DNA from 2 places in the Bradyrhizobium sp. Mp19 genome. Region 1 is predicted to be linked to the other one. Evidence: riboswitches for the same ligand, from Rfam matches in the RefSeq annotation. Region 1 holds a riboswitch; the other holds the start of a gene.
What was found. Region 1 has a riboswitch for S-adenosylmethionine ahead of QJT82_RS08880 (O-succinylhomoserine sulfhydrylase). Riboswitches for the same ligand answer to the same signal wherever they lie in the genome.
Positions count from the first base shown of each region.

Region 1 (10,358 bases):
AACCGCGCTGCCCGACAATCCTGCTGTCATCACGCATCGCCAGTTCATCGACGGCGCGACCAGGCCGTCGCAATGGCCGGCGGTCGACGTCGAGGACGTCGCGCTGCTGCAATATACCGGCGGCACCACCGGCCTGCCCAAGGGCGCGATGCTCAGCCATGGCAATCTCACCGCGGCGGTGTCGATCTACGACGTCTGGGGCAAGCCCGGGCGGCTCGAACGCAATGCGATCGAACGCGTGATCTGCGTGCTGCCGCTGTTTCACATCTACGCACTGACCGTCGTGCTGCTGTCGGCGATCCGGCGCGGCCATCTGATCTCGTTGCACCAGCGCTTCGACGTCGAGGCCGTGATGCGCGACATCGAGGTCAAGCGCGCGACGGTGTTTCCCGGCGTGCCGACAATGTGGATTGCGATCGCCTCGCTGCCCGATCTCGACAAGCGCGATCTCTCTTCGCTGGTGGTCGCCGGCTCCGGCGGCGCGCCGCTGCCGGTGGAGGTCGCGAAGATCTTCGAGCGCCGCGTCGGCATGAAGCTGAAGAGCGGCTGGGGCATGACCGAGACCTGCTCGCCCGGCACCGGCCATCCCAAGGAGGGGCCGGAGAAACCGGGCTCGATCGGCTTGATGCTGCCCGGCATCGAGATGGACGTAGTGTCGCTGGAGGATTCCACCAGGGTGATGCCGGTCGGCGAGGTCGGTGAAATCCGCATCCGCGGTCCGAACGTCACCAAGGGTTACTGGAACAGGCCGGCGGAGACCGCGGAGGCTTTCGTCGGCGACCGCTTCCTCACCGGCGACATCGGCTACATGGATGCCGACGGCTATTTCTATCTGGTCGACCGCAAGAAGGACATGATCATCTCCGGCGGCTTCAACGTCTATCCGCAGATGATCGAGCAGGCGATCTACACCCATCCTGCCGTGCAGGAGGTGATCGTGATCGGCATTCCCGACGGTTACCGCGGCGAGGCGGCAAAGGCCTTCATCAAGCTGCGCGACGGGCAGCCAGCGTTCTCGATCGACGAGCTGCGTGCATTCCTCACCGGCAAGGTCGGCAAGCACGAGCTGCCGGCAGCGCTCGAGTTCGTCGACGAGCTGCCGCGCACCCCGGTTGGAAAGCTGTCGCGTCACGAATTGCGCCAGCAGCAGCCCAAGCCTTCTCAAACCAAGACTGCTCAAACCGAGACATCTCAATCCAAACCACAGCAGACTGCATCAGGATCCCGCTCATGACCGACGCCGTTATCGTCTCCACCGCCCGCACGCCGATCGGCAAGGCCTATCGCGGCGCGCTCAACGTCACCGAAGGCGCGACCTTGCTCGGGCACGCGATCGGCGAGGCGGTGGCGCGCGCCAAGGTCGATCCGAAGGAGATCGAGGACGTGGTGATGGGCGCGGCGATGCAGCAGGGCGCGACCGGCGGCAACATCGCGCGCAAGGCGCTGCTCCGCGCCGGGCTGCCGGTGAGCGTTGCCGGCACCACGATCGACCGCCAGTGCGCCTCCGGCCTGCAGGCGATTGCGCTTGCCGCGCGTTCGGTGATCTTCGACGGCGTCGAGATCGCGGTCGGCGGTGGCGGCGAGTCGATCTCGCTGGTGCAGAACGACAAGATGAATTCCTTCCACGCCCAGGATCCGGCGCTGCTCAAGATCAAGGGCGAGGTCTACATGCCGATGATCGACACCGCCGAGATCGTCGCCAAGCGCTACAACATCTCGCGCGAGAAGCAGGACGAGTATGGACTCGAAAGCCAGCGCCGCACCGCGGCCGCGCAGCAGGGCGGCAAGTTCAAGGAAGAGCTCGCGCCGATCACCACCATGATGGCAGTCACCGACAAGGCGACCGGTGCCGTCACGATGAAGGAGGTGACGCTGTCGCAGGACGAAGGTCCGCGGCCGGAGACCACGGCCGAAGGGCTTGCCAGCCTCAAGCCGGTGCGCGGCGAGGGCTTCACCATCACCGCCGGCAATGCCAGCCAGCTTTCGGACGGCGCCAGCGCCTCCGTGATCATGAGCGACAGGGAAGCCGCCAGGCGCGGCCTGAAGCCGCTCGGCATCTTCCGCGGCTTCGTCTCCGCCGGCTGCGAGCCGGACGAGATGGGCATCGGTCCGGTGTTCGCGGTGCCGCGGCTGCTCAAGCGCCACGGCCTCAAGGTCGACGACATCGATCTGTGGGAGCTCAACGAGGCGTTTGCGGTGCAGGTGCTGTACTGCCGCGACAAGCTCGGCATCGATCCGGAGAAGATCAACGTCAATGGCGGCGCGATCTCGGTCGGCCATCCCTACGGCATGTCGGGTGCGCGGCTCACCGGCCACGCGCTGATCGAGGGCCGCCGCCGCAAGGCCAAATACGCCGTCGTCACCATGTGCGTCGGTGGCGGCATGGGCGCGGCCGGCCTGTTCGAGGTGCTGCAGTAATTCACCGTCGTCCTGGCGAAAGCCAGGACCCATACCCCGCGGCCGGGGTAAGGGGCACGGACGGCAGTCGCCTTCGCAGGACAACGAAGGCCGGTGGTAATGGGTCCTGGCTTTCGCCAGGACGACAACGAAACAAGACGTTAGGTTTCGCTCAAAAGGAGGATCCGATGGATCTCGCTTTCACCAAGGAAGAGATAGCGTTTCGCGAGGAGGTACGGGAGTTCTTCAAGAACAACGTGCCGCCGGAGACCCGGCGCAAGCTGCAGGAAGGCCGCCATCTGTCGAAGGACGAGATGGTCACCTGGTGGCGCATCCTCAACAAGAAGGGCTGGGGCGTCACCCACTGGCCGAAGGAATATGGCGGCACCGGCTGGAGCACCGTGCAGCACTACATCTTCAACGAGGAGCTGCAATCCTACCCCGCGCCGCAGCCGCTCGCCTTCGGCGTCAGCATGGTCGGTCCGGTCATCTACACCTTCGGCAACGAGAAGCAGAAGAAGGAATATCTGCCGCGGATTGCCAATGTCGACGACTGGTGGTGCCAGGGCTTCTCGGAGCCGGGTTCGGGTTCGGACCTCGCGTCGCTGAAGACCAAGGCCGAGCGTAAGGGCGACAAGTGGATCATCAACGGCCAGAAGACCTGGACCACGCTCGCCCAGCACGCCGACATGATCTTCTGCCTCTGCCGCACCGACAACAACGCGAAGAAGCAGATGGGCATCTCCTTCATCGTGTTCAGCATGAAGTCGAAGGGCGTCACCGTGCGCCCGATCCAGACCATCGACGGCGGCCACGAGGTCAACGAAGTGTTCTTCGACGACGTCGAGGTGCCCTACGAGAACCTGATCGGCGAAGAGAACAAGGGCTGGGATTACGCCAAATTCCTGCTCGGCAATGAGCGCACCGGCATCGCCCGGGTCGGCGTGTCGAAGGAGCGGCTGCGCCGCATCCGTGCGCTGGCCTCCAAGGTCGAGGCCGGCGGCCGTCCGGTGATCGAGGATCCGGCGTTCCGCGAGAAGCTCACGGCCTGCGAGATCGAGCTGAAGGCGCTCGAGCTGACCCAGCTCCGCGTCGTCGCCGACGAGGGCAAGCACGGCAAGGGCAAGCCCAATCCGGCCTCCTCGGTGCTCAAGATCAAGGGCTCGGAGATCCAGCAGACCACCACCGAGCTGCTGATGGAGATCATCGGTCCGTTCGCCGCACCCTACGACGAGCACGGCGATGCCGGCTCCAACGAGAGCATGGATTGGACCGCGCAGATCGCGCCGAGCTACTTCAACAACCGCAAGGTTTCGATCTACGGCGGCTCCAACGAGATCCAGCGCAACATCATCAGCAAGGCCGTGCTGGGACTGTAAGCCACAAGTTCGGTGTCGTCCCCCGCGCAGGCGGGGGACCCAGTACGCCGAGCCGATCGTGATTCCCAACGAGGGCTGCGGCGTACTGGATCCCCGCTTTCGCGGGGATGACGAGTGGAGATCAGGGCAGGCGCCCGCGTGATTTTGGAGAGATGATAAAATGGATTTTGATCTGTCCGAGGAGCAGCGGCTTCTCAAGGAGAGCGTCGACGGGTTGCTGGCGGATGCCTACGACTTCGATGCGCGCAAGAAGTACATGAAGGAGAAGGGCGGCTGGAGCAAAGCGCTCTGGGGCAAGCTCGCCGAGCAGGGCCTGCTTGGTCTGCCCTTTGCGGAGACCGACGGCGGCTTCGGCGCCGGCGCGGTCGAGACCATGATCGTGATGGAAGCGCTCGGCAAGGCGCTGGTGGTCGAGCCTTATCTCGCCACCGTCGTGGTCGCCGGCGGTTTCCTGCGCCATGGCGGCTCGGCCGAGCAGAAGGCCAAGTACATTCCCGGCATCATCGACGGCAGCAAGACCTTCGGCTTTGCCCAGCTCGAGAAGAACTCGCGCTACGATCTCTTCGACGTCGTGACCACGGCCAAGAAGAAGGGCGCCGGCTGGGTGATCGACGGCGAGAAGTTCGTCGTGCTCAACGGCGAGAACGCCGACACGCTGATCGTGACCGCGCGCACCAAGGGCGGCCAGCGCGACAAGACCGGCATCGGCGTGTTCCTGGTTCCGGCGGATGCCAAGGGCGTCACCAGGAAGGGCTATCCCACCCAGGACGGCCTGCATGCGGCCGACATCACCTTCACCAATGTCGAGGTCGGTGCTGACGCTGCGATCGGCGATCCCGAGAACGGCCTGCCCCTGATCGAGCGCGTCGCCGACGAAGCCCGCATTGCGCTGTGCGCGGAAGCGGTCGGTGCGATGGACGAGTCGCTTAAGGAGACCGTCGAGTACATCAAGACCCGCAAGCAGTTCGGCGTTGCGATCGGCTCGTTCCAGAGCCTGCAGCACCGCGCCGCCGACATGTTCGTGGCGCTGGAGCAGGCCCGCAGCATGTCGATGTTCGCCACCATGGCGTCGGACTTCGACGACGCCAAGGAGCGTTCGTCCGCAGTCGCGGCTGCCAAGGTGCAGGTCGGCAAGTCCTTGAAGTTCGTCGGCCAGCAGTCGATCCAGCTCCATGGCGGCATCGGCATGACCATGGAAGCCAAGATCGGCCACTACTTCAAGCGGCTGACCATGATCGAGAACACGCTCGGCGACACCGACTACCACCTCCGTCGCGTCAGCGAGGGCGGCGGGCTGCTGGCTTAACCACACAGGCGTCATTCCGGGGCTCGCGAAGCGAGAACCCGGAATCTCACACCACAACTTCTGGATTCCGGGGCTGCGCCTTGCGGCGCATCCCGGAATGACGCGTCAACAACAGGGAAACAACAACAATGAAAAACACCCCGTTCGATCTCACCGGCCAGGTCGCGGTCATCACCGGCTCGAGCCGCGGCATCGGCCGCTCCTCGGCCGAGCTCCTGGCCAAACTCGGCGCCAAGGTCGTGATCTCCTCGCGCAAGGCGGACGCCTGCGAAGAAGTCGCCGACGGCATCAAGAAGGCGGGCGGCGATGCGCTCGTCATCCCCTGCAACATCTCACGCCGCAACGAGGTCGAGGCGCTGGTCTCGGGCACCATCAAGCACTACGGCAAGATCGACATCCTGGTCTGCAACGCCGCGGTGAATCCGTATTACGGCCCGCTGCTCGACATTACGGACGAGGCGTTCGACAAGATCATGGGCGCCAATGTCAAGAGCAACATCTGGCTGTGCTCGCAGACCATTCCGCAGATGGCCGAGCGCGGCAAAGGCTCGGTCGTGATCATCTCCTCGATCGGCGGCCTGCGCGGCTCGACGGTGATCGGCGCCTACGGCATCTCCAAGGCGGCCGACTTCGCGCTGTGCCGCAGCCTCGCCGGCGAGTGGGGGCCGAAGGGCGTGCGCGTCAATTGCGTGGCGCCCGGCCTGGTGAAGACCGACTTCGCCCGCGCGTTGTGGGAGGACCCGGATAATCTGAAGCGCCGCACCGCATCGACGCCGCTCCGCCGCATCGGCGAGCCCAACGAGATCGCCGGCGCCGTGGCCTATCTCGCTTCCGACGCCTCGACCTTCATGACCGGCCAGACCATCGTGGTCGACGGCGGCGTCACCACGGCGGCGACGTAAGTTCCTTCGCCTCCCCCGCAAGCGCAGGGCTATCGCATTTCGTGGCGGTGCCCTCGTGGCCATCCCTCGAGACGCCCGCCTTCGGCGGGCTCCTCAGGATGAGGTCTTGTTTTGCGGCACAATAGTAGACCCTCATGGTGAGGAGCGCCGCTTGCGGCGCGTCTCGAACCACGAGGCCGAGCACTTGCGCCGCAAGCGCAGGGCTATCGCATATCGTGGCGATGCCCTCGTGGCCATCCTTCGAGACGCCCGCCTTCGGCGGGCTCCTCAGGATGAGGTCTTGTTTTGCGGCACAATAGTAGACCCTCATGGTGAGGAGCGCCGCTTGCGGCGCGTCTCGAACCACGAGGCCGAGCACTTGCGCCGCAAGCGCAGGGCTATCGCATATCGTGGCGATGCCCTCGTGGCCATCCTTCGAGACGCCCGCCTTCGGCGGGCTCCTCAGGATGAGGTCTTGTTTTGCGGCACAATAGTAGACCCTCATGGTGAGGAGCGCCGCTTGCGGCGCGTCTCGAACCACGAGGCCCAGCACTTGCGCAGTCGCCAAGGGGCATATGCGATAGCCTTGCCCGCAAGCGGGAGAGGGCGCCGAGCTCTCCAGACTAGACTTCTCTGTTCGCCCTAAACCCGCGCCAGCGCCCGCTCAAAATCCTCGATCAGGTCGTCGGGATGCTCGAGCCCGGCCGAGAAGCGAATAAAACCTTCGCTGATACCGAGCTCGGCGCGGGCTTCCGGCGCCAGCCGCTGATGCGTCGTGGTCGCGGGATGCGTGACCAGGCTCTTGGCATCGCCGAGATTGTTGGAGATGCGCGAGATCTTCAGCGCGTTGAGGCAGCGGAAGGCGCCGGCCTTGCCGTCCTTCACCTCGAAGCCGACCAGCGTCGAGCCGGCGCCCATTTGCTTCTTCACCGTCTCGGCCTGCGGATGGTCGGGGCGGCCCGGATAGACCAGCCGCGTGATCTTCGGATGCCTGGCCAGCGCCTCGGCGATCTTCGCCGCGTTCTCGGTCTGGGCGCGGACGCGGACGCCGAGCGTCTCCAGCCCCTTCAGCAGCACCCAGGCGTTGAACGGCGACAGCGACGGACCGGTCTGGCGCATGAAATTGTGGATGTGCTCGGCGATGAAGGCTTCTGATGACAGGATGACGCCGCCGAGGCAGCGGCCCTGGCCGTCGATATGCTTGGTCGCAGAATAGACCACGACGTCGGCGCCGAGCGACAGCGGGCTCTGCCAGATCGGCGTCGCGAACACATTGTCGACGATCAGCCGGGCGCCGCCGCTATGCGCGATCTGTGCGATCGCGCCGATGTCGAGCACGTCGAGCGTCGGATTGGTCGGGCTCTCCAGGAAGAAGGTCTTGGTGTTCGGCCGCAATGCGCGCTGCCACTGGTCGAGATCGAGGCCGTCGACCAGCGTCGTCTCGATGCCGTAGCGCGGCAACAGGTCCTGCACCACGTAGAGGCAGGAGCCGAACAGGGCCTTCGAGGCCACCACATGATCGCCGGCCTTCAGCGGCGCCAGGATCGCGGTGGTCACCGCGGCCATGCCGGTCGCGGTCGAGCGCGCGGCTTCCGCGCCCTCGAGCTCGATCATGCGGCGCTCGAACATCGCAATGGTCGGGTTGGAATAGCGCGAATAGATGAAGCCGGGGTCCTGGCCCTTGAAGCGCGCCTCGCATTGCTCGGCGGTGTCGTAGACGTAGCCCTGGGTGAGAAACAGCCCTTCCGACGTCTCCCCGAACTGCGAGCGCAGCGTGCCGCCATGGACGAGGCGGGTTTCGGGACGAAAGCGGGCGGTACCTTCAGATTCAGACATGTGACCTCCGAGGTGGCCATTTCCCCTGGAAACTGGCCACAAAAAAACCGGCCTGGAGCAACCTCCACAAGCCGGGATCACACTGTCCCCGGCCTGTTTAGCGACTTATTTAACGTGGCTGCAAGCCGGCCGGCTCAAATCACCACGGGATAAGTGCAGCTGATATTCCCTCGCGCCCTTTCCGTCAAGACGGTCATCGGATAACCCCTAAAAGCCCATATATTGGGGCTTGATGGCCGTTCAGAGTATGATTTTGGGCCATCTCGAGGGACCTCGCCGTGTCGTTCACGCTGGAAGATGAATCCAACGGAATCCTGCCCGACCGCATGATCGCGGAGATGGCGGAGGCCGGCCTCATTCTGCCCGCCTACGACTTCGTCGAGAGCCAGATCCAGCCGGCCAGCCTCGATCTGCGCCTTGGCGACATCGCCTACCGGGTCCGTGCCAGCTTCCTGCCGGGGCCCGATGCCACCGTCGCCGAGCGGATCGACGAGCTGAAGCTGCACGAGATCGATCTGTCCGACGGCGCGGTGCTGGAGACCAACTGCGTCTACATCGTGCCGCTGCTGGAGAGCCTGGCGCTGCCGCCGGAGATCGTGGCCGCGGCCAACCCGAAGAGCTCGACCGGACGGCTCGACGTCTTCACCCGCGTGATCGCCGACGGCACCCGCCGCTTCGATATGATCGGCGCCGGCTATCACGGCCCGCTCTACGCCGAGATCAGCCCGAAGACGTTTCCCGTGCTGCTGCGCGAGGGTTCGCGGCTCAGCCAGGTCCGCTTCCGGATCGGCGAGGCGACGTTGACCGCCGACGAGCTCGATGCGCTGCATGCCGCCGAGCGGCTGGTCGATATCGACGATGCCGATCTCTCCGATGGCGTTGCGCTTTCCGTCGATCTCTCCGGCGAGAGCTCGGGCGGCTTCGTCGGGTATCGCGCCAAGCGCCACACCGGCGTGGTCGATGTCGATCGCCGCGGCGGCTATGCGGTCGACGATTTCTGGGAGCCGATCAAGGCCCGGCCCGACGGTAGCCTCATTCTCGATCCCGGCGAGTTCTACATCCTGGCGTCGAAAGAGGCGGTGCAGGTGCCGCCGGACTACGCCGCGGAGATGGTGCCGTTCGATCCGCTGGTCGGCGAATTCCGCGTCCACTATGCCGGCTTCTTCGATCCCGGCTTCGGCTATGCCGGCGCCGGCGGCAAGGGCGCGCGCGCCGTGCTGGAGGTGCGCTCGCGCGAGGTGCCGTTCATTCTCGAGCATGGCCAGATCGTCGGCCGTCTCGTCTATGAACGGATGCTCGAGCGCCCCGACGCGCTGTACGGCCAGCGCATCGGCTCGAATTATCAGGCGCAGGGCCTGAAGCTGTCGAAACATTTTCGCGTGTAGCGGAATTCCTCCTCCGCTGTCATTCCCCGCGAAAGCGGGGAATCCAGTACGCCGCGGCTTCTCGATCGGTCACACCGGCTCTGGAATAATGGATCGCCCGATCAAGTCGGGCGATGACACCGAGTGTGTAATTCCGTTTCGCGCGCGATTAATTCCGTAGCCCGGATGGAGCGAAGCGAAATCCGGGATTCGCGCCGCTGCAACGCGCCGCCCCGGATTGCGCTTCGCTGCATCCGGGCTACGATTGCGCATGCGAGCTCGACCTCGCCAACAAGAGCCAGGGAGCGAACATGACCGCAGGCGAAAGCGCACAAGAAACGCAGTGGCGCAAATGGCGCAGCGTCGCCGATCTCTATCACGCCTTCTTCACCGGGCTGATCCTCACCGTCGTCACGCGGCGCGGCACCGTTGACGCCGCCGAATTCGTCTTCCGCGTGTTTCGCCGCCAGCAGCAGGAACGCTTTCTCCCCGGCCTGAAGAAGCTCGGCCTCGACGGTCTGCCGCCGGCGGTCGCGGCCGCGCAGTATCATTATCTCTCCAACTGGATCGGCGGCGTGCATGTCGAATACATGTACGAGACCGACCGCAAGGCCTGGATCCGCTATCCGCCGCCGCGCTGGATCTGGAAGGGCACGGCGATTTGCGGCGTGCCCGGCGAGGTCTCGCGCGCGATGCTGCGCGGCTGGCACGCCAACAATGGCGTCGCGCTCGGGGATTTGCGGCTCGGCTTTGTCTGCACCAAGCAGAGTGTCGACGGCCAGGACGGCCTCGAAGGCTATTACTGCGAGTACGATCATCCGCTCGAGCTCGATCAGCGCCTCGTGTTCGCGCGCCATCTCGAGGCGCCGCTGTTCGATTCCAGAACCGCGCCGGCGCTGCCGGTCGACAGCTGGCCGAAGCCGCGGCTGGAAAAGGCCTATCGCAACTACGCGATGGAATATGTGAAGACGGCCGCGCCGGTCATCGTGCAGGTGTTCGGCCCCGAGGATGCGAGCTATCTGCTGCATCTCACCGGCAAGCTGATCGGCATGCAGTATTATGACGAGGTCGCGCAGGCGCTCGGCGGCAGCCGTGGCCGTGCCACGGAATTTGCCGCATTCCTGCGCACTCTCTTCGAGTCGCAGGACGATGTCGCTGACATCACCGAATCCGAGGGCCAGTTCGAAATCCGCCA
Region 1 is NZ_JASAUT010000005.1:178,740-189,097, reverse strand. It holds gene pimA (dicarboxylate--CoA ligase PimA) at 1-1,234, shown strand, start outside; gene QJT82_RS08905 (acetyl-CoA C-acyltransferase) at 1,231-2,418, shown strand; gene pimC (pimeloyl-CoA dehydrogenase large subunit) at 2,586-3,776, shown strand; gene pimD (pimeloyl-CoA dehydrogenase small subunit) at 3,937-5,082, shown strand; gene QJT82_RS08890 (SDR family oxidoreductase) at 5,211-5,984, shown strand; gene QJT82_RS08885 (hypothetical protein) at 5,965-6,531, opposite strand; gene QJT82_RS08880 (O-succinylhomoserine sulfhydrylase) at 6,606-7,799, opposite strand; SAM riboswitch at 7,876-7,955, opposite strand; gene QJT82_RS08875 (2'-deoxycytidine 5'-triphosphate deaminase) at 8,078-9,184, shown strand; gene QJT82_RS08870 (hypothetical protein) at 9,475-10,358, shown strand, end outside.

Region 2 (10,358 bases), on a different contig from region 1:
TTTCGACGATGACAGCCATGTGCTGACGCTGCGCCGGGATGGCGCGATGGTGGCCCAGGGCAACCTCGAGACCGCGGAAGGCCGCGCGGCCATCGAGCGCTATTTCGCCGACCGTCATACCGGCCAGATCAAGGGACCGCCCAAGGTGCTGGTCAGCCCCGGGCACAGTTTCTCCGACGTGCCGCGCAAGGTGGTCTCGATCATCAATCTGGCCAGCCTGCAGGCGATCGAGGAGATGGTGCGGGCGCCGGTGCATCCGCTGCGCTTCCGCGCCAACCTCTATGTCGAGGGCTGGCCGGCCTGGCATGAAGCCAGCCTTCTCGACCAGACCATTGCGATCGGCAGCGCACGGGCGAGGGTGGTGAAGCGCATCACCCGCTGTGCGGCGGTCAATGTCGATCCCGATACCGGCGCACGCGACCTCTCGGTGCCGAACACGCTGATGCAGCGCTTCGGCAACAATGAATGCGGCATCTATGCCGAGATCATCAGCGATGGCGGCGCCGCCGTCGGCGACACGATTGCCGCCGAGGGACCTGTCGCGTCGTAGGCCGGGCAAGGCGCATACGCGCCCTGCCCCGCTTTCGACGAGTCAGTTCGTCGGCATCACATAGGCGTAGATCCGGCCGCGCGAGACCGGCGTCTCGCGGACGCGGTGGCCACTGTTGCCGGAGATCATGGTCGGATTGCCCTTGGCATCGACCCCGGTGATGACGCCGACATGGCCGCCGCCGCGGCGGCTCATCACGGCGATGGCGCCGACCTGCGGTCCCGAAACGCGCGTACCGTATTTGGCGAACGAGCTCGCCATGTCGGAGCCGGTGCCGCGATGGCCGGTGTGCTGCAGCACCATGTTCATGAAGCGTGCGCACCACAGGCTGGAGCGGTCGGTCGGATTGCCGCCGAGATAGCGGCGCGCCTCGGCCACGATGCCGGACGAGCCGAAGCCACCTGCCGCGCTGACGCCGCCGGTGTTGGGCACGGGGTCAGCGCTGCCGGGCAACGGCGCTGCGTTGGTTTCGACGATCCCGCCCGGCTGCGCGAGCGCGCGGCGCTCGGCGCGCGACAGCCGCGCGGTGTGCCGATAGTGATGGCGGGCATAATGACGCGCGTGATGACCGGCATGGGCCGAATGCGCGTGACGTGAGTGGTGCGGACGGGCGGATGCCGGAGCGGCGGAGATCACGGCGAGAGTGAGCGAACACAGAGCCAGCGCCAAAACACGAAGCGACCGGCGACACGCAAGCAACTGAACCATACTTCACTAGATCCTCTGTAACGCCCCCCAATTCCCCGTCGCGTTCCCGGGGGAACGCGACGGTGGTTTTGAAAATCGGGATGGCGCGAGGAAGATTTCATGCGGCGTTGCGGGAACAATTTCTGGGTCATTCCGCGATGATTCGATGACGAGAAAGGAACCGGAACTGCCGCATTGCGGCCTTGAAAATTAACTGCAAATCTGGAGGCGGCCAACGAGAGGAGAATTTCAATGCCCTACGCCACGACGAAAGATCATGTCCGCCTCCATTTCGAAGAGGCCGGCAGCGGAACCCCGATCATCTTCCTGCACGAGTTCGCCGCTGATCACACCAATTGGGAGCCGCAGATGCGCTACTTCGCGCGCGGCCACCGCTGCATCGCCTATTCGGCGCGCGGCTACACGCCGTCGGACGTGCCGCCGAGCGCCGACGTCTACACCTACCAGCACTTCTATACCGACGCGCTCGCGGTGCTCGACCATCTCGGCATCGCCAAAGCGCATTTCGTCGGGCTCTCAATGGGCTCCTATTCGTCGCTACAGATTGCCCTCAACGCGCCGGAGCGCACGCTGTCGATGACGCTGGCCGCCGTCGGCTCCGGTTCGAGCCTCGAGCATCTCGATGCCTTCCGCGCGCAGTGCCGCGCCAATGCCGAGCAATATGAGAGCATCGGCGCGGTCGAGGTCGCCAAGGTGACGCGCGAGGCGCCGAGCCGGATTCCGTTCCTGGTCAAGGATCCGCGCGGCCACGCCGATTTCTATGCCGCGCTCGCCCGCCACGACGCCAGGGGCTCCGCCAACACGATGCGCAGCTTCCAGGGCGGCCGACCCTCGATCTACACCATGACCGACGCCATCAAGCGCGCCGCGACGCCGGCGCTGATCCTGTGCGGCGACGAGGACGACAATTGCATCGCCCCCAGCATGTTCCTGAAGCAGCATCTGCCGGCCGCCGGTCTCTCGTTCTTCCCGAAGTCGGGTCACGTGCTCAATCTCGAGGAGCCGGCGCTGTTCAACGAGATGGTCGAGCGCTTCATCGCGCTGGTCGAGGCCGGCCGCTGGCCGGTGCGCGATCCGCGGTCGCAGGTGGCGGCGCCGGTGTAGTCCTGTCATTCCCCGGTGCGCAATTGCGCACCTGAGGGCGATGCGCAGCATCGAACCCGGAATCTCGAGATTCCGGGTTCACGCTTCGCGTGCCCCGGAATGACGCCATGACGTCACTTCCCCTGCCCGCCCCGGCTGAGCAGGAACACGCCCTGCTCGCCGAACATGTTCCACACCCACCACGGCAGGTTGAGCGGCACCGGACGGCCGTAGAGATCGAGCGCCACCGCGCGCTCCATCTTGACATTGATCTCCTCGCACAGCTGCACGAAATCCTTGATGGTGCAGAAATGGATGTTCGAGGTGTCGTACCAGCTCGCCGGCAAATTCTCGGTGCGCGGCATGTGGCCGCCGATCAGGAGCTGCAGCCGCATCTTCCAGAACCCGAAATTCGGGAACGAGACGATCGCGCGCTGGCCGATGCGCAGCAGATTTTCCAGCACCACCTTGGGCTGTCGCGTCGCCTGCAAGGTCTGCGACAAGATCACGTAGTCGAACGCATCGTCGGGATAGTTGACGAGATCGGTGTCGGCATCGCCCTGCACCACAGCAAGTCCCTTGGCGACGCAGCCATTGACGCCCTCGCGTGACAGCTCGATTCCGCGGCCGTCGATGCCGCGGCTCTCCAACAGCTGCAGCAATTCGCCATCGCCGCAGCCAACATCGAGCACGCGCGAGCCCGGCCGCACCATGTCGGCGACCAGGAGATGATCAGTGCGATGGCCGCCGGTCCGCTCCGGCGCGATGCCCGGCAAGGGCAATGTCTGCTGCATGCTCATGACTGGCCGTCGTCCTTCAGTCCGCGCGCCTTGCCTGCGGCCAGCAGGAAGGCGCGGGAGATGTCGAGGAATTCGGGTACGTCGAGCAGGAAGGCGTCGTGCCCCCTGTCGGTCTCGATCTCGGCGAACGACACCCGCGCGCTCGACGCGTTCAGCGCATGCACCAGCGCGCGCGATTCCGCGGTCGGAAACAGCCAGTCGCTGGTGAACGACACCACGCAGAACCGCGTCTTGATGCCGGTGAACGCCTTCGCCAGCACGCCGTTGTGGTCGGCGGCGATGTCGAAATAGTCCATCGCGCGGGTCAGATAGAGATAGGAGTTGGCGTCGAAGCGCTCGACAAAGGACGAGCCCTGGTAGCGCAGATAGCTCTCGACCTGAAAATCCGCATCGAACGAGAAGGTCGGCAGCTCGCGGTCCTGCATCCGCCGTCCGAACTTGCGATGCAGCGCGGCGTCCGAGAGATAGGTGATGTGCGCGGCCATCCGCGCCACGGCCAATCCGCGGTGCGGATGGGTGTCCTCGTCGACATAGCGGCCGCCGCGCCAGTCCGGATCGGCCATCACGGCCTGGCGGCCGAGCTCGTGGAACGCGATGTTCTGCGCCGAGTGGCGCGTCGAGCAGGCGATCGCGAGCGTCGAGAACACGCGCTCCGGATAGGCCGCGGTCCATTGCAGCACCTGCATGCCGCCCATCGAGCCGCCGACCACGCAGAACAGCGTCGTGATGCCGAGGCGATCGATCAGCATCGCCTGCGCGCGCACCATGTCGGGGATGGTGATGATCGGGAAATCGAGTCCCCACACCTTGCCGGTCGCGGGGTTCAGCGACGCAGGGCCGGTCGAGCCCATGCAGCCGCCGATCACATTGGAGCAGATGACGAAGTATTTATCGGGATCGATCGGCCGGCCGATGCCGACCATGGTCTCCCACCAGCCGGGCTTGCCGGTGACGGGATGGATGTTGTTGACATGCTGATCGCCGGTCAGCGCGTGGCAGACCAGGATCGCGTTGGAGTGGTCGGCATTGAGCTCGCCATAGGTCTGGTAGGCGATCTGGAACGGTGCGAGATCGACGCCGCAATCGAGCTTGAGCGGCTGGTCCATCCCGAACTTCGCCACCAATGACGACGGATGGTCGGCCTCATGGGCGCGATCATCGCTCGGGGTTTGTGGGCTCGGTATCGGACGCACGTTGCTCATCTAGGCGACCCTGCCTCCGCGCGGGAGGGCTCGACGGACCTCAGGCCAATAAAAAAACCGGCCTGAACAAAGGTTCGGCCGGGAGCTGATAAGGTCCCCGGCCTGTTTAGCGAGTTGTTTAACGTGGCTGCAAGCCGGCCGGCTCAAATGACCACGGGACGCAGGGAACGTAGTCCCCACGCCCCCCGCCGTCAAGACAGCCCTGCCCACGGCCAATTGGTTAACCGAATGCGCAAGGCACGCCTGCGACGTTTCTCTTTGCTTTCGCTGCCCGTCTTTCCTAATCAGGGACCCTGTCCGACGCGGCAACGGGCCGCCCCGACGACAAGGTTTGAGAGCATGTCCAACCCACCCCCGTCGCCGCCCTCGCTGCAGGAGCTGCGCAAGGAAATCGATGCGATCGACGAGCAGGTTCACCGCCTGTTGATGGCGCGCGGCGACATCATCGACCGTCTGATCCAGGTCAAGAAGACCCAGGAGGTCGGCTCGGCGTTCCGCCCGGCGCGCGAAGCCAGCATGATGCGCGAGTTGGTGCGGCGTCATCGCGGCATCCTGCCGCTCGACACCATCGAGAGCATCTGGCGCGTCATCATCTCGACCTTCACCTATGTGCAGGCACCGTTCGCGGTGCATGCCGATGTTTCCGTCGGCGAGTCGGCCATGCGCGACTCGGCGCGGTTTCACTTCGGCTTCGTGGTGCCTTACGTCTCGCATTTCAGCGCACAGGCCGCGGTCGAGGCGGTGGCGAAGTCGAAGGGCGACCTCGCGCTGGTCTCCGCGATCGCAAGCCGCACGCCGTGGTGGAATGCGCTCGAGGCCAGTGGCGCGCCGAAGATCATCGCGCGGTTGCCGTTCCTCGAACGCGCCGACCATCCCGCCGCGCTGCCGGTGTTCGTGATCTCGCGGGTCGCCGACGACGCCATGGTCACCGAAGTGCAGACCTGGAGCGTGCGCGTCTCCGGCTGGAACGCCGATGTCGCCCGCGCGCTTGCGCCGCTCGCCGAGATCGTCGCGGTCCCCGACACCGCCTTCGACGGCGCGGCGCTCCTGGTCTCGGTCACCGGCCACAATTTCGAGGCCATCAAGCTCGCCCTGATCAAGGCCGGCGCCTCGGTGCGCTCGTCGGCCCTCGTCGGCAGCCACGCAACGCGCTATACGGTGCCCTCTAACGGATCGGCCAGGACCTGAAGTAGGAGCCGGCCGCCCGTCCAGGTTTTTGTTTTGACGCGTTTTCTTCACGCGAACCGGTATCCACTTCGCTCGAAAACGCTCTGTTCGGAGTTGATGATGTCCCGCCCCGTGCCGAACCCCGGCATCCTCGATATTGCGCCCTACACGCCCGGCAAGAGCCCGGTGCCGGAACCGGGCCGCAAGGTGTTCAAGCTGTCCGCCAACGAGACGCCGTTCGGTCCGTCTCCGAAGGCGATCGCGGCCTACAAGGCCGCGGCTGACCATCTCGAGGACTATCCGGAGGGCACCTCGCGCGTGCTGCGCGAGGCGATCGGCCGCGCCTACGGGCTCGATCCCGACCGCATCATCTGCGGCGCCGGCTCCGACGAGATCCTCAATCTCTTGGCGCACACCTATCTCGCGCCCGGCGACGAGGCGATCTCGACCACCCACGGCTTCCTGGTCTACCCGATCGCCACCATGGCGAACGGCGCCAGGAACGTGATCGCGGCCGAGACCAATTTCACGGCCGACGTCGACGCCATTCTCAAGGTGGTGACGCCGCGCACGAAACTGGTCTGGCTCGCCAACCCGAACAATCCGACCGGCACCTACATCCCGTTCGACGAGGTCAAGCGGCTACGCGCCGCGCTGCCGTCGCATGTGCTGCTGGTGCTCGATGCCGCCTATGCCGACTACGTCTCGCGCAACGACTACGAGCTCGGCATCGAGCTGGTCGCGACCACCGACAACACGGTGGTGACGCACACCTTCTCGAAGATCCACGGCCTTGCCGCGCTGCGGATCGGCTGGATGTTCGGGCCGGCGCATATCGTCGATGCCTGCAACCGCATCCGCGGTCCGTTCAACGTCACGACGCCGGCGATGCTGGCGGCGGTGGCGGCGATCGAGGACACGGCGCATGTACAGATGTCGCGGACCCACACCGAACAATGGCGCAACTGGCTGACCGAGGAGATCGGCAAGCTCGGGCTGAAGGTGACACCGAGCGTCGCCAATTTCGTGCTGATCCATTTCCCGACCGACAAGGGCAAGACCGCGGCGGAAGCCGACGCCTATCTCACACGGCGCGGCCTCGTGCTGCGCGCACTCAACAATTACAAGCTGCCGCATGCGCTGCGCATGACCATTGGCACCGAGGAGGCCAACCGCCTCGTGGTCGAGGGCCTGCGCGACTTCCTGGCCGGAAAGTGACATCGTGACCACCGCCCCGCTCTTCAAACGCATCGCGCTGATCGGCTTCGGCCTGATCGGCGGCTCGATCGCGCGCGGCGCGCGCGCGCAAGGGCTGGTCGGCGAGATCGTGACCACCGCGCGCTCGGAGAAGACGCGTGCGCGCGTCGCCGAGCTCGGCATCGTCGATCGCGTCGTCGAGACCAATATCGAGGCGGTGAAGGATGCCGACCTCGTCATCCTCTGCATCCCGGTCGGCGCCTGCGGCCCGGTCGCCGCCGAGATCGCCAGCCATCTCAAGCCCGGCGCCATCATCTCCGACGTCGGCTCGGTGAAGGGCGCCGTCGTCAAGGACATGGCGCCGCATCTGCCTGACGGCGTCCACTTCGTCCCGGCGCATCCGGTGGCCGGCACCGAGCATTCGGGGCCGGATTCCGGCTTCGCCGAGCTGTTCATCAACCGCTGGTGCATCCTCACCCCGCCCGAAGGCACCGATCCCGCGGCGACCGACCGATTGCGCGCGTTCTGGGCCGCGCTCGGCGCCAAGGTCGAGGTCATGACGCCCGACCATCATGACCTCGTGCTCGCGATCACCAGCCATCTGCCGCATCTGATCGCCTACACCATCGTCGGCACCGCCGACGAGCTGGCGCAGGTGACGGAATCCGAGGTCATCAAATTCTCCGCCGGCGGCTTCCGCGACTTCACCCGCATCGCGGCCTCGGACCCGACGATGTGGCGCGACGTATTCCTCGCCAACAAGGACGCCGTGCTCGAGATGCTCGGCACCTTCAACGAGGATCTGTCGAAGCTGACTCGCGCGATCCGGCGCGGCGACGGCGAAGCGCTGTTCGACCACTTCACCCGCACCCGCGCCATCCGCCGCGGCATCGTCGAGACCGGCCAGGACTCCGCCGCGCCCGACTTCGGCCGGCCGCATGCGAATTTGAAGACGTAGGCGGGGCTCGGTCCGCCTACCGGCGGACGGAGCGAACTGGTAGTCTCTCAGCAGGAAAGCCGGCGCGTCGCTGATGACAGGGAGCGATCAGATGATACTCAGTCCGGATCATGTAACGATCGCAGTGGCAGATGCTGGCCCGGCGATCGCGTTCTTCGCACTGCTTGGCTTCAAGAAGACCCACGTCGCGACCATCGACGGCGGCGTTCCCGCCCGGTACATGGGCATGCCGGCCATGAGAGCGCAGCACATCACGCTCGCACTCCAAGGAGCGGATTTCGAGATCCAGCTGCTCCAGTTCGACCCGCCCCCGGGGACCGATCCGGGGGTGCACCCGACCAATCTGCGAAGGCTGGGCTTCAATCACCTCGCCTTCCGCGTCGACGACATCGAGGCGGCCACCGCGCACCTGGTGGCGAACGGTGTCACCATGCTGAGCGACGAGATGGACTACATCAGCCGGAAGCTCCGGCTGTTCGAGGGTCCCGAGGGCATCACCTTCGAGTTGGTGGAGCGGGACCCCTCAGATCCTGCTGGCTAGGGCCTTTTGCATTGCCCTTGGGACAACTCCCAAGGGCTGCCCCGATGTCAGCTTGTGGTCCAAGGCGCACATCCCGGCGGCGCGGAATGATGTCGGCTTTTGACCCGAGCGGACCTGACCTCCGGCTCGCCCGGGCCGCTATCTCGCCCCATTATCACGAGACCCCAAGCGCGCTATCATCCGGCCATTCTTTGGACAAGACTGAAGCGAGTGCTGGAGGCTGATCGCCCTTGATGGATAGCCGAGGCGGTACTCTTGGGTGACATTGGACGGAAAGGGAAAGGGAAACGTCAATGAACTCCACACCCACTCCGAACCCAGTTGGATCGAACGATAGCCTGAGAGCGCGGGCCGACGAAAGACTCGCGGAAGCCCAAAAGCAGATTGCGCGCGCCGATGAAGAACTCACGCGCTTGAGTGAACAGCTCGCAAGAATGGAGCGCGATGCCGCGTCCCGCCCTTCGGTGCAGCCAAACCCGCCCTCGGTCGAACCTAGCCCTGCTTCTTCCGGGCCGAGCCCCTCTTCTTCCGGACCTGCCTCGCAATCGCGACCCGGAAGACCGATATTCCGAGCCCTCACCGCCTTGTCGGTGGCAGCATGTATCGTTGTCGCTGCCCTGGCTTTGCAGTCGTCATATGGCGGGGAAGCCAAGCTGCTTGTCGCCCGTTGGGCGCCGCAGCTCGTTTCAACTCCAGCATTGCCGCCGGATGATCCGCAGCCTCCGGCGCAGCCCGCTCCACCGGCCGTTCAGGTCGCCGCGGCAGACACCGCTCCGCCCCAAGCGACGCCGTTGCCTCAGCCCGCACCACCGCAGGACGCCGCGCCGACAGCCAACACAGCCCTTCCCGACCAGACGCAGCTGCTGCAAACGATCGCACGCGACCTCGCGAATGTTGAGCGAAATATCGAGCAACTAAAGGCGAACCAGCAACAGATGGCCCGCGAGAACTCCAAAGCCATCGAGGAACTCAAGGCGAGCCAGGAAGAAATGAAACGGGCACTCGCGAAGGTTTCCGAGCCGAAGGCCTCACCGCCTCCGACGCAGCCGGCTCCAGCCGTGCGCAAGCCCGAGCGGACGTCTATCCCGCCATACGCAAGGGCGCGACCTCGAATCCCAAGGGAGTGGTTCTACGACGAATGGTGACCGCCGATGCAGCCATCCTTCAGTTCCTGATCGCTTTAAGCCGGCGGCAGGCCGAGTGACTGCGCGGCCTCCATCCAGACCGGCAATTCGCGCTGATACAGCGCATTGCTGTCCTTGAAGCCGATCGCGGGCTCCAGCACGAAGGTCGCGAGCACCTCCTTCACCTTCGGATCGCTATTGGCGGCGACGCAAATCTCCGACAGCCGATCGACGATCGGCTGCGGCGTCGCCTTCGGCAGCGCCCAGCCCGAGAAGCCGCTCACGGTGAAGAACTTCGACGTCGCGCCCTGCTCGGGCAGCGTCCTGATCTCGGGGATCGCGTCGACCTTCTTCGAGTGAACTCCGAAGACGACGCCCCGGTTGCTCTGCAGCACGGTTTGCGCGGCGGTGTAGCTGCCCATCGCGACATCGAGCGTGCCTTCCGCAAGCCCGGTCCACATCGGCGCCTCGCCGCGATAATGGATCGGCTCGATGGTGAGGCCATACTGCTTGTTGAGCTCGTTGATCGTCATGTGCGGCGCGGAGCCCGCGCTGTAGGTGCCGAAATTCACCTTGCCGCTGCTGCGCGCATAGGCGACGAATTCCGCCAGTGTCTTGACGCCCAATTTCGGGCTCGCGACCAGCAGCAGCCCGGCGCCCGGGATCACGCTGACCAGCGTCAGATCCTTGTCCATGTCGTAGCCGGGGTTCTTCATCATCGCGCGGTTCATCACGTAGGTGGTCGAGATCGAGCACAGGATGGTGTGACCGTCAGGCGCGGCGCGCGCCACCTCGGCGGCGCCGATCGAGCCCGAGGCGCCCGCCTTGTTCTCGATGACGACGGTTTGCCCGACTTGCCTTGCGATGAATTCGCCGAAGGCCCGCGCCAGGAGATCAGTCTGCCCGCCGGCGGGGTAGCTGCAGATCATGCGAATTTGCCGCGAGGGCCACGCGGCTTGCGCCGAGGCTCCGCGTGACAGGAAGGGCATCGCGGCGGCCGAGGCTCCGGCAGCGATGACGTGACGGCG
Region 2 is NZ_JASAUT010000040.1:3,065-13,422, reverse strand. It holds gene QJT82_RS32195 (MOSC domain-containing protein) at 1-550, shown strand, start outside; gene QJT82_RS32190 (TIGR02594 family protein) at 593-1,258, opposite strand; gene QJT82_RS32185 (alpha/beta hydrolase) at 1,490-2,362, shown strand; gene metW (methionine biosynthesis protein MetW) at 2,476-3,141, opposite strand; gene QJT82_RS32175 (homoserine O-acetyltransferase) at 3,138-4,343, opposite strand; SAM riboswitch at 4,429-4,508, opposite strand; gene QJT82_RS32170 (chorismate mutase) at 4,683-5,531, shown strand; gene hisC (histidinol-phosphate transaminase) at 5,631-6,728, shown strand; gene QJT82_RS32160 (prephenate/arogenate dehydrogenase family protein) at 6,733-7,665, shown strand; gene QJT82_RS32155 (VOC family protein) at 7,757-8,206, shown strand; gene QJT82_RS32150 (hypothetical protein) at 8,500-9,351, shown strand; gene QJT82_RS32145 (tripartite tricarboxylate transporter substrate binding protein) at 9,387-10,358, opposite strand, start outside.
Region 2: another riboswitch for S-adenosylmethionine. It lies ahead of QJT82_RS32175 (homoserine O-acetyltransferase); the one in region 1 lies ahead of QJT82_RS08880 (O-succinylhomoserine sulfhydrylase).